One region of the Streptomyces sp. NPDC020731 genome, then DNA from elsewhere that is predicted to be linked to it. Evidence: riboswitches for the same ligand, from Rfam matches in the RefSeq annotation. Region 1 holds a riboswitch; each other region holds the start of a gene.
The links. A riboswitch is a leader RNA that binds a small molecule or an ion and turns the genes downstream of it on or off. The one in region 1 is predicted to bind cyclic di-AMP.
Positions count from the first base shown of each region.

Region 2: another riboswitch for cyclic di-AMP. It lies ahead of ACH4VX_RS26150 (M23 family metallopeptidase); the one in region 1 lies ahead of ACH4VX_RS16985 (M23 family metallopeptidase).
Region 3: another riboswitch for cyclic di-AMP. It lies ahead of ACH4VX_RS06000 (peptidoglycan DD-metalloendopeptidase family protein); the one in region 1 lies ahead of ACH4VX_RS16985 (M23 family metallopeptidase).
Region 4: another riboswitch for cyclic di-AMP. It lies ahead of ACH4VX_RS15815 (transglycosylase family protein); the one in region 1 lies ahead of ACH4VX_RS16985 (M23 family metallopeptidase).

Region 1 is NZ_JBIRTN010000010.1:15,282-17,472, reverse strand. Features, by position in the region: gene ACH4VX_RS16995 (dihydrofolate reductase family protein) at 1-417, shown strand, start outside; tRNA gene ACH4VX_RS16990 (tRNA-Met) at 481-554, shown strand; cyclic di-AMP (ydaO/yuaA leader) riboswitch at 843-1,000, shown strand; gene ACH4VX_RS16985 (M23 family metallopeptidase) at 1,013-2,032, shown strand; gene ACH4VX_RS16980 (PrsW family intramembrane metalloprotease) at 2,130-2,191, opposite strand, start outside.
Region 2 is NZ_JBIRTN010000018.1:64,210-66,400, forward strand. Features, by position in the region: gene ACH4VX_RS26150 (M23 family metallopeptidase) at 1-769, opposite strand, end outside; cyclic di-AMP (ydaO/yuaA leader) riboswitch at 782-947, opposite strand; gene ACH4VX_RS26155 (M16 family metallopeptidase) at 1,147-2,191, opposite strand, start outside.
Region 3 is NZ_JBIRTN010000003.1:195,708-197,898, reverse strand. Features, by position in the region: gene ACH4VX_RS06005 (alpha-galactosidase) at 1-834, shown strand, start outside; cyclic di-AMP (ydaO/yuaA leader) riboswitch at 1,151-1,309, shown strand; gene ACH4VX_RS06000 (peptidoglycan DD-metalloendopeptidase family protein) at 1,314-2,191, shown strand, end outside.
Region 4 is NZ_JBIRTN010000009.1:92,831-95,021, forward strand. Features, by position in the region: gene eno (phosphopyruvate hydratase) at 1-152, opposite strand, end outside; gene ACH4VX_RS15815 (transglycosylase family protein) at 386-1,102, opposite strand; cyclic di-AMP (ydaO/yuaA leader) riboswitch at 1,107-1,275, opposite strand; gene ACH4VX_RS15820 (transglycosylase family protein) at 1,481-2,191, opposite strand, start outside.

The sequences.
Region 1 (2,191 bases):
GAGCTGGCCGCCGAGTGCCCGCCCTCCAGGACGGCGTTCAGCGTGGGCGCGGTCGTGGTGGCCGCCGACGGTACGGAGCTGGCGCGCGGCCACTCCCGGGAGGGCGCCGACCCGGTGGTGCACGCGGAGGAGGCCGCACTCGCCAAGGCCGACCCCACGGACCCCCGGCTCGCCGGTGCCACCGTGTACTCCAGCCTGGAGCCCTGTGCCCGCCGCGCGTCCCGCCCTGCGCCCTGTGCCCGGCTGATCCTGGACGCGGGGGTACGGCGGGTGGTCACGGCCTGGCGCGAGCCGGACACCTTCGTGGCGGGCGCCGACGGCAGCGCGGTACTGGCGGCCGGGGGCGCCACCGTCCTCGTCCTGCCCGAGCACGAGAACCGCGCCAAAGCGCCGAACGGCCATCTGCTCGGCCGCTGAACCGGGGCCGCCGGTAATGGGTGTGCGCCATGTCCCGCGGATGGCGTACACTGGTTTCAACGACGCGGGGTGGAGCAGCTCGGTAGCTCGCTGGGCTCATAACCCAGAGGTCGCAGGTTCAAATCCTGTCCCCGCTACTGAAGGCCGAGGGCCGGAATCCAAAGGATTCCGGCCCTCGGTGTTTTCCGCTCCCCGTTCTCACCCAACGTGATCGATCCACCTCGCAGCGCATAACGAATGACGCACCGTCAGAAATCACCTGCCGCCCGGGGCGCGGTCAACTCGCCCGGTTTTGGCCGCCCATGGCACTTAAGTCCATGCGGAAATCGTTAACGATCAAGAGGAACGGCTTGGAATCCGGCCCTCGCGTCTATTAACGTTCGATAACGCAGCGCGGTCGTCCCAGCCGTCACAGAAGTCGGCTCCGTGCGCACGCGCCGAATCCCGCAAGGGAACCGGGGAACCACCACCATGGGGTGAATCGCGTGGATACCGCCGTGGAGACACGGCTCGTACACGCGCGTAGGAGACCTTCCCGCTCCGAACCCGTCAGCTAACCCGGTAGGCGAAGACGGAAGGAAAGGAGCGCGCCCACGTGGCGTCCAACCCGCCTGCCCCCGAGGCCCCGTTCAAGCCGAGCGACACCGTCGCCTACGGCGGCAGCCGCGCCGACGAGGGCCCCTTCGAGGAGTGGAACCCCACCGCGGAGTCCCTTCGCCCCGTCCGCGGCCGGCATCGCGTCTCCAAGCAGCGCGGCGGAGGACTCGCCCGCAGCTCCACCGTTCTGGGCGTCGGCGTCATAGCGGCCGTCGGCGCCGGCGGCATGGCCAGCGCCCAGACCGGCAAGCCGCCGGTCTCGATCTCCATGCCCGACCTCCCCAATGTGGGTTCCCTCATCTCCGACGAGGAAACGCCCAAGGGTTCGGCCACCCCCCTCAGCGACATCGGCATGACCACCGCCGACACCGAGCAGGGCGCCGCCGGCGCCGGTGAGGCGCTGCGCGCCCGGATCATGGCGCAGGTCGAGCAGCAGCAGGACCAGGCCGAGAGCAAGGCCGAGGCCGAGGCCGTCGCCGCCGCCGAGAAGCAGGCCGCCGAGGCCGTCGCGAAGGCGGAGAAGGAGGCCAAGGCCAAGGCGGAGGCCGCCAAGGAGAAGGCGGAGGAGGAGGCCAGGAAGAAGGCCGAGGCCGAGCGCCTCGCCGAGCTGGCCAAGCAGTACGCGCTGCCGACCTCCTCGTACACCCTCTCCTCGACCTTCGGCCAGGCGGGCGCCTACTGGTCCTCCGGCTATCACACGGGCCTCGACTTCGCCGCCCCCACGGGCACGCTGCTCAAGGCCGTCCACACCGGCACGATCACCTCCGCCGGCTATGACGGCTCCTACGGCTACAAGACCGTGCTGACCCTCGACGACGGCACCGAGATCTGGTACGCCCACCAGTCCTCCATCAGCGTCAGCGTCGGCCAGAAGGTCAACACCGGCGATGTGATCGGCCGCGTCGGCGCCACCGGCAACGTCACCGGCGCCCACCTCCACATGGAGGTCCACCCCGGCGGCTCCACCTCGGGCATCGACCCGCTGGCCTGGCTGCAGGGCAAGGGCCTCAGCGTCTGAGCGACCCGGCTCCCCACGCCCTGAACCCGGCAGTCCCGACGACGCCCCCCGACGTCAGGGCTGCCGGGCAGGTGTTCTCCGGGGCGGTGCGGACCCGTCAGGACCGGTGGGTGTTCGGGTCGTACGCGCCGTACGGGTGCACGTACGGCGGATACCCGT
Region 2 (2,191 bases), on a different contig from region 1:
GGTTCACGCCGTGTCCGCGGAGGTAGGCGACGGGATCGAGGTCGGAGCCGTACTCGGCGGTCGTGCGGGCCTCGAAGTGCAGATGCGCGCCCGTGACGTTGCCGGTGGCGCCGGAGAGGCCGATCCGCTGCCCGGCGGCGACCTGCTGGCCCACCGAGACGCCGATGGACGACAGGTGACCGTACTGGGTGTACGTGCCGTCGTTCATCTTGATGACGACCTGGTTGCCGTACGAGCCGCCCCAGCCGGCCTCGACGACGGTGCCGATGCCGACCGACTGGACGGGGGTGCCGGTCGCGGCGTGGAAGTCGACGCCGGTGTGACTGCCGGAAGACCAGACGGCGCCGCCGGTCTTGTAACCGGTCGAGACGTACGAGCCGGGGATCGGGGAGACGAAGGTGTTGAGGCGCTCGCGCTCGGCCTCCCGCGCGGCGCGCTCCTTCTCCGCGCGGGCCTTCTCCGCCGCCTCGGCGGCCTTCTCGCGCGCGGCCTCCTCGGCGGCCTTCCGCGCGGCGGCCTCGGCCGCCTCCAGGGCGGCCTCGTGCTGGGCGGCCGCCTGGGCGTCGATCCGGTCGGCGACCGCGTCGCCCAGGGTGACGACGGGCGTGAGGCCGGTCTGTGCGGCAGCGGGTTCGGCGGCGAGTGCGGGAGCCGCGAGGGAGCCGACGACGCCGGTGGTGGTGAGCGCCGCGACGCCCGCCGCGCGGGCGGTGCCGCGCTGCATACGGCTGGGACGACGGTGCTTGCCCGGGGCGCGGGTGAACGCCATGTACAGGCTGGTCCTTTCCTTCCCTCTCGCCTACCGGGTTAGCTGACGGGTTCGGAGCAGGAAGGTCTCCTACGGGCCCCCTCGCGACACGCGCGGGCGTCCGATTCACCCCAGGGACTACAGGTGGGTCCCCGGCTCCCCTGGCTCGCGCCGTACGGGGACTCGGCGATGACTGTCCGGTGCCGCGGATGCGGCGCACTGCCCGACGAACAGCCCGGATGACGCTAAGCGGGCCGTCCCCCCGTCCTCAAACGAATCCCGGTTTTTGTAGCGCATCCCACAGGGCAGACAGGCAACTTCCGCCCCGATTCGGGCACAAGAGGGCCCTGGTGACCTCCGTGTCACCAGGGCCCCACGCGCGCGGCCTTCGCGGCCCGCTACTCGGCCGTCACGACGGTGACTTCACCGATCCCGAGGGCCTCGACGGGCGCCTTGATCTGCGCCGCGTCACCGACGAGCACGGTCACCAGACGGTCCACCGGGAAGGCGTTCACGACGGCCGCGGTGGCCTCCACGGTGCCGGTCGCGGCCAACTGCCGGTACAGGTCGGCCTGGTAGTGGTCGGGCAGGTGCTGCTCGACCTGGTCGGCCAGGGTGCCCGCGACGGCCGCGGCGGTCTCGTACTTGAGCGGCGCCACACCCACGAGGTTCTGCACGGCGACGTCGCGTTCGTCGTCGGTGAGGCCCTCCGCTGCGAGCGTGCGCAGCACCGTCCACAGGTCCTCGAGGGCGGGGCCGGTGTTCGGGGTGTCGACGGAGCCGCTGATCGCCAGCATCGCCGCGCCGGTCCCGTCCGGGGCGGACCTGAGAACCTGCCCGAACGACCGTACGCCGTAGGTGTAGCCCTTCTCCTCGCGCAGCACACGGTCCAGGCGGGACGTGAGGGTGCCGCCCAGGCAGTACGTGCCGAGCACCTGCGCGGGCCACACGCGGTCGTGCCGGTCGGGGCCGATACGGCCGATCAGCAGCTGCGTCTGGACGGCGCCGGGACGGTCCACGATCACGACCCGGCCGGTGTCGTCCGCGACCACCGGCGGAACGGGCCGCGGCTGTGCCGGGGAACCGGTCCAGGCGCCCAGTGTGTCGCCGAGCAGCGCGTCCAGGTCGATGCCGGTGAGGTCGCCGACGACCACGGCGGTGGCCGTGGCGGGGCGGACGTGCTTCTCGTAGAAGGCGCGTACGGCCGCGGAGTCGATGCCGGTGACCGTCTCCTCGGTGCCCTGGCGCGGACGCGACATGCGCGCACTCGCCGGGAACAGCTCCTTGGAGAGCTCCTTGGCGGCGCGGCGGGAGGGGTTGGCCAGCTCGTGCGGGATCTCGTCGAGGCGGTTGCGGACCAGCCGTTCGACCTCGCTGTCGGCGAACGCGGGCGCCCTGAGGGCGTCGGCGATCAGCCCGAGTCCCTTGGTGAGCCGCGAGGCC
Region 3 (2,191 bases), on a different contig from region 1:
GTCCTCAACCTCGCGCGGGACGACGTCCGGGAGTACCTCTGGGAACAGCTCGACGGGCTGCTCTCCAGCGCTCCCGTGGACTATGTGAAGTGGGACTTCAACCGCTCCTTCACCGACGCCGGCTGGCCGGACGACCCGTATCCGCAGCGGCTGTGGACGGACCATGTGCGCGGGCTGTACGCACTCCTCGACCGGCTGCGGGCGGCCCATCCGGGTGTGGCCTTCGAGTCCTGCTCGGGCGGCGGTGGCCGGATCGACCTGGGTGTCCTCTCCCGTACCGACCAGGTGTGGACCTCGGACAACACCGACCCGCTCGACCGGCTCGCCGTCCAGCACGGCTTCAGCCAGATCCACCCGGCCCGGGTGATGGCCGCCTGGGTCACCGACAGCCCGAACGCCATGCTCAACGGACGGGTCAGTTCGCTGCGCTTCCGGTTCGTCAGCGCCATGGCCGGGGTGCTCGGCGTCGGCGGCGACCTCGCGCGGTGGACCGGGGAGGAGCTCGCCGAGGCGCGGGAGTGGGTCGCGCTCTACAAGGAGATCCGGCCCGTCGTCCAGCGCGGCGACCTGTACCGGCTGCGCCCTCCGGAGGGCGGACTGAGCGCGGTGCAGTACGTCCTCGGCGACGAGGCCGTCGTCCTCGCCTGTCTCCAGGCGCAGCACTACGGAGAGCCCGTCCCGGCCCTCCGGCTGCGTGGCCTCGACCCGGAGGCATCGTACGAATGCCGCGAAACCGGACAAGTGCACCGGGGTGCCGTGCTGCTGCACCACGGGCTGCGCACCGGTCTGCGGGGAGATCTGGACGCCGCGGTGGTGCGGTTGCGACGCCTGTGATCCGGTGATTCGGGCGTTCTGTCCGATTGGACGGCTTCGCCATAACGTGCCCCGAAAGAAAGGGAGATGGTAAGGGGGTGCGTGAGCATCGTCATATTCGTGACGATGTGTTGTTGCCATGTTCACGTAATTCTGGGGAACGGCAAGGGAATTCGCGGGGAAAGGGAATCCCGGTTGACGCTCGGTGACGTCATTTCCGCCTTTGGATCACGGAAAAACCCGTTCGCGGTGAACCTCGCGCTTGTCCCTTCACGTCCGGGTCGCTTACGTTCGCCACCGATCCGGACGGACGCCTAATCCTGCCGCCGCCCGGAGCCCGCACACACTGACCCGTCCACGGCAGGAACGGGGGACCCACAGGTACGACTGCCTGTTCCGGTTCCCGGAACGGCTCGGGGTTAAGCCGCGCGACAGCGCGGCCGGGCATCTCCAGTCCGAACCCGACAGCTCACCTCGTAGGCGCCGGAGAGGAATTCGACATGCCCGCGAAGGGTAAGCACCGCCGTACCAAGGCCCAGCGTTTCACCCGTTCCATCGCCGTCGCCGGAACCGGTGGCGCCGCACTCGCCCTGCCGCTTCTCGGCGCCACCGGCGCGCACGCCGCCACGCCGGGGGTCACCCCCGAAAAGGCCGTCCAGTCCCTTTCCGTCGCCGGTCAGAAGACCGCCGAAAAGGGCGACGAGGCCCGCACGTACACCGTGAAGGCCGGCGACTACCTCGCGAAGATCGCCGAGGCGGAGCACGTCGACGGCGGCTGGAAGCAGCTCTACACGGACAACCGTGAGGCCATCGGTGGCGACCCGTCGCTCATCCACCCCGGTCTGAAGCTCTCCGTCGACGGCGAGGCCGCCACGAGCGCGCCGCAGAAGCCGTCCTCCGCCGAGGCCCCGCAGGCCCCGGCGCAGAAGACCGAGCAGCCCGCCGAGCAGCCGGCGGAGCAGCCCTCCGTGGACGCCTCCGCCCAGAGCACGAGCACCGACCAGGCCGCGAGCGCCTCCGGTTACAGCTCCCCGGTGCCCGGTGCCGGTGGTCTCGGCACCGCCTACAAGGTGGCCGGCAGCATGTGGTCCAGCGGCTACCACACCGGTGTCGACTTCAGCGTCCCGACCGGCACCTCCCTGAAGGCCGTCGGCGCCGGCACGGTCGTCTCCGCCGGCTGGGGCGGCGCGTACGGCAACCAGGTCGTCATCAAGCTCGACGACGGCTACTACGCCCAGTACGCCCACCTGTCCTCGCTGTCCGTCTCGGCCGGCCAGACCGTCACCGCCGGCCAGCAGGTCGGCCTCTCCGGCGCGACCGGCAACGTGACCGGCCCGCACCTGCACTTCGAGATCCGCACCACCCCGGACTACGGCTC
Region 4 (2,191 bases), on a different contig from region 1:
AGTTCGATGGCCTCGAAGGCGCCGGTGGAGGCGCCGGACGGGACGGCGGCACGACCCGTGCTGCCGTCGTCGAGGCCGACCTCGACCTCGACCGTGGGGTTGCCTCGGGAGTCCAGGATTTCCCGGGCTACGACGACGTCGATGGACGGCACGAGCATCTCCTTCATGGATGTGACGCGGGTGAGCAGGACCCCGGAGGGTCTTGCGAGACCGAGCCTAACCGGCTCCGGGCGATCGGCCAGCCGGTCGCCCGCCCCGTGGACAGAACCGAGAGTAAATTGTTTCCGAACGGAACAAAGCGGTTTCCGGAAACCCGGCCGTGAAAAACCCCGCCCCGGTGCGTACGGGGGAAGACGCACCGGGGCGGGGAGCAGGGGGCAGCCGCTTACTTGAGGTGCAGCTGCTGGCCCGGGTAGATGAGGTCGGCGTCGTCGACGATGTCGTCGTTCAGCTCGAACAGCTCGGCCCAGCCGCCCTCGACGTCGCGCTCGGCGGCGATGGAGCTGAGGGTGTCGCCCTTGACGACCTTGTACTCGCCGTCGCCCTTCTCGACCTTCTCGCCGGTCGGGGTGGTGACGGTCTTCTTCTCGGTCTTCTGCTCGGCGGCCGGGCGCTCGGCGGAGCGGGAGGCCTTCTGCTCGGTCTCACGGGTCTCGGTGGAACCGGTGCTCTGCGAGGAGCCCGCCGAAGAGCCGTTCGAGGACTCGTTCGAGGAGGAGCCGGTGTAGGCGGCGTTGGACAGGCCCGTGCCGCAGACCGGCCAGGCGCCCTTGCCCTGGCCCGCGAGGACCTTCTCGGCGATCTCGATTTGCTGCGCCTTGCCGGCCTGGTCGGCGCTGGAGGCGTACTGCGTGCCGCCGTACGCGGCCCAGGTGGAGGCGGAGAACTGCAGACCGCCGTAGTAGCCGTTGCCGGTGTTGATGGACCAGTTGCCGCCGGACTCGCACTGGGCGACGGCGTCCCACTCGGAGGCGGTGGCGGCGGAGGCGGTGCCGGCCGCCATCAGCGGGGCGGCGACGGCGGCGGAGGCGACACCGGCGACGGCGATCGCGCGGGTGGCCTTGGACGGACGACGGTGCTTGCCCTTGCCGGAAAACAGCATGGTTGGATCCCCTCACCGACGCCTACGAGGTGAGCTGTCGGGTTCGGGCCGGTTGAGTTGCCCGGCCACGTCCCTCACGGGACGCGGCTTCACCCCAAGCCCGATCCGGTGTCAACCACCGGAAAGGACACTTACCTTGGGTCCCCCGCTCCTGCCTACGGCGCATGACGCGACGACTGTTCCCGTGCTGCCACTGGCAGGATTCGGCGTGGCGGCAGCCGGGGCCCGCGGTGGCGAGCGGTCACGACCGTAGACACGCGATCCGCGGAAATTCAAAGACGATCAGGGCTTCTGAGACCTATCTCTCACGCCCTTTAAACCGGACATTCACCGCGAATCATGACGTCAACCACCGCCGGACACACGCCCTTTCGGGCGTCACTTTTCGCCCGGTTCGACCCCGACCTCAAGCTCCTGACCCGGCAGGATGAGGTCCGGGTCGACGCCGACGACCTGCTCGTTCTCGGTATAGAGCGACCGCCATCCGCCGTCGAGCTCAAGGGAGTCGGCGATGGACGAGAGGCTGTCCCCGGTGCGCACGGTGTACGAGCCGTCGGCGGCATCGCGCGAGGCGTCGGTGCCGCGCGAGGCGTGCCGGCCGGACGATTCCGACGTACGGTCCTCCGCCTCACCCTCCTCGGCACCGGTGCCGCGATGGCGGCCGGGGCCGGTGCCCTCGGCGTCGGTGAGCTCGGAAGAGCCGGTGGCCTGCCCGGACTTGTCCGACTCGTCACTCTTGGGAGTGGCCGAGGCGGAGGGGGAGGTGCCGGATCCGCCGTCGGAGCCGTTGTCCGAATCCGCGTCCGAGTCGCTCGACTTGCCGGGCTTGGCCGATTCACCGGCCTCGTCCTCTCCGTCGTCCGATCCCTTGGCGCCGGACGACGGAGAGGACGAGACAGACGGATTCCCGGATTCCGATGATCCGGACGAGTCCGAAGAGTCCGATGCGTCCGAGGTCGAGTCCTCCGCCACGCCCGTGTCGATGTCGGCCGACGTCGAGCCCTGGCTGAGGCCCGCCGTCAGTCCGCAGGTGCGCCACGCGCCGACCCCCTGCTGGGCGAGGATCCTCTCGGCCACGGCTATCTGCTG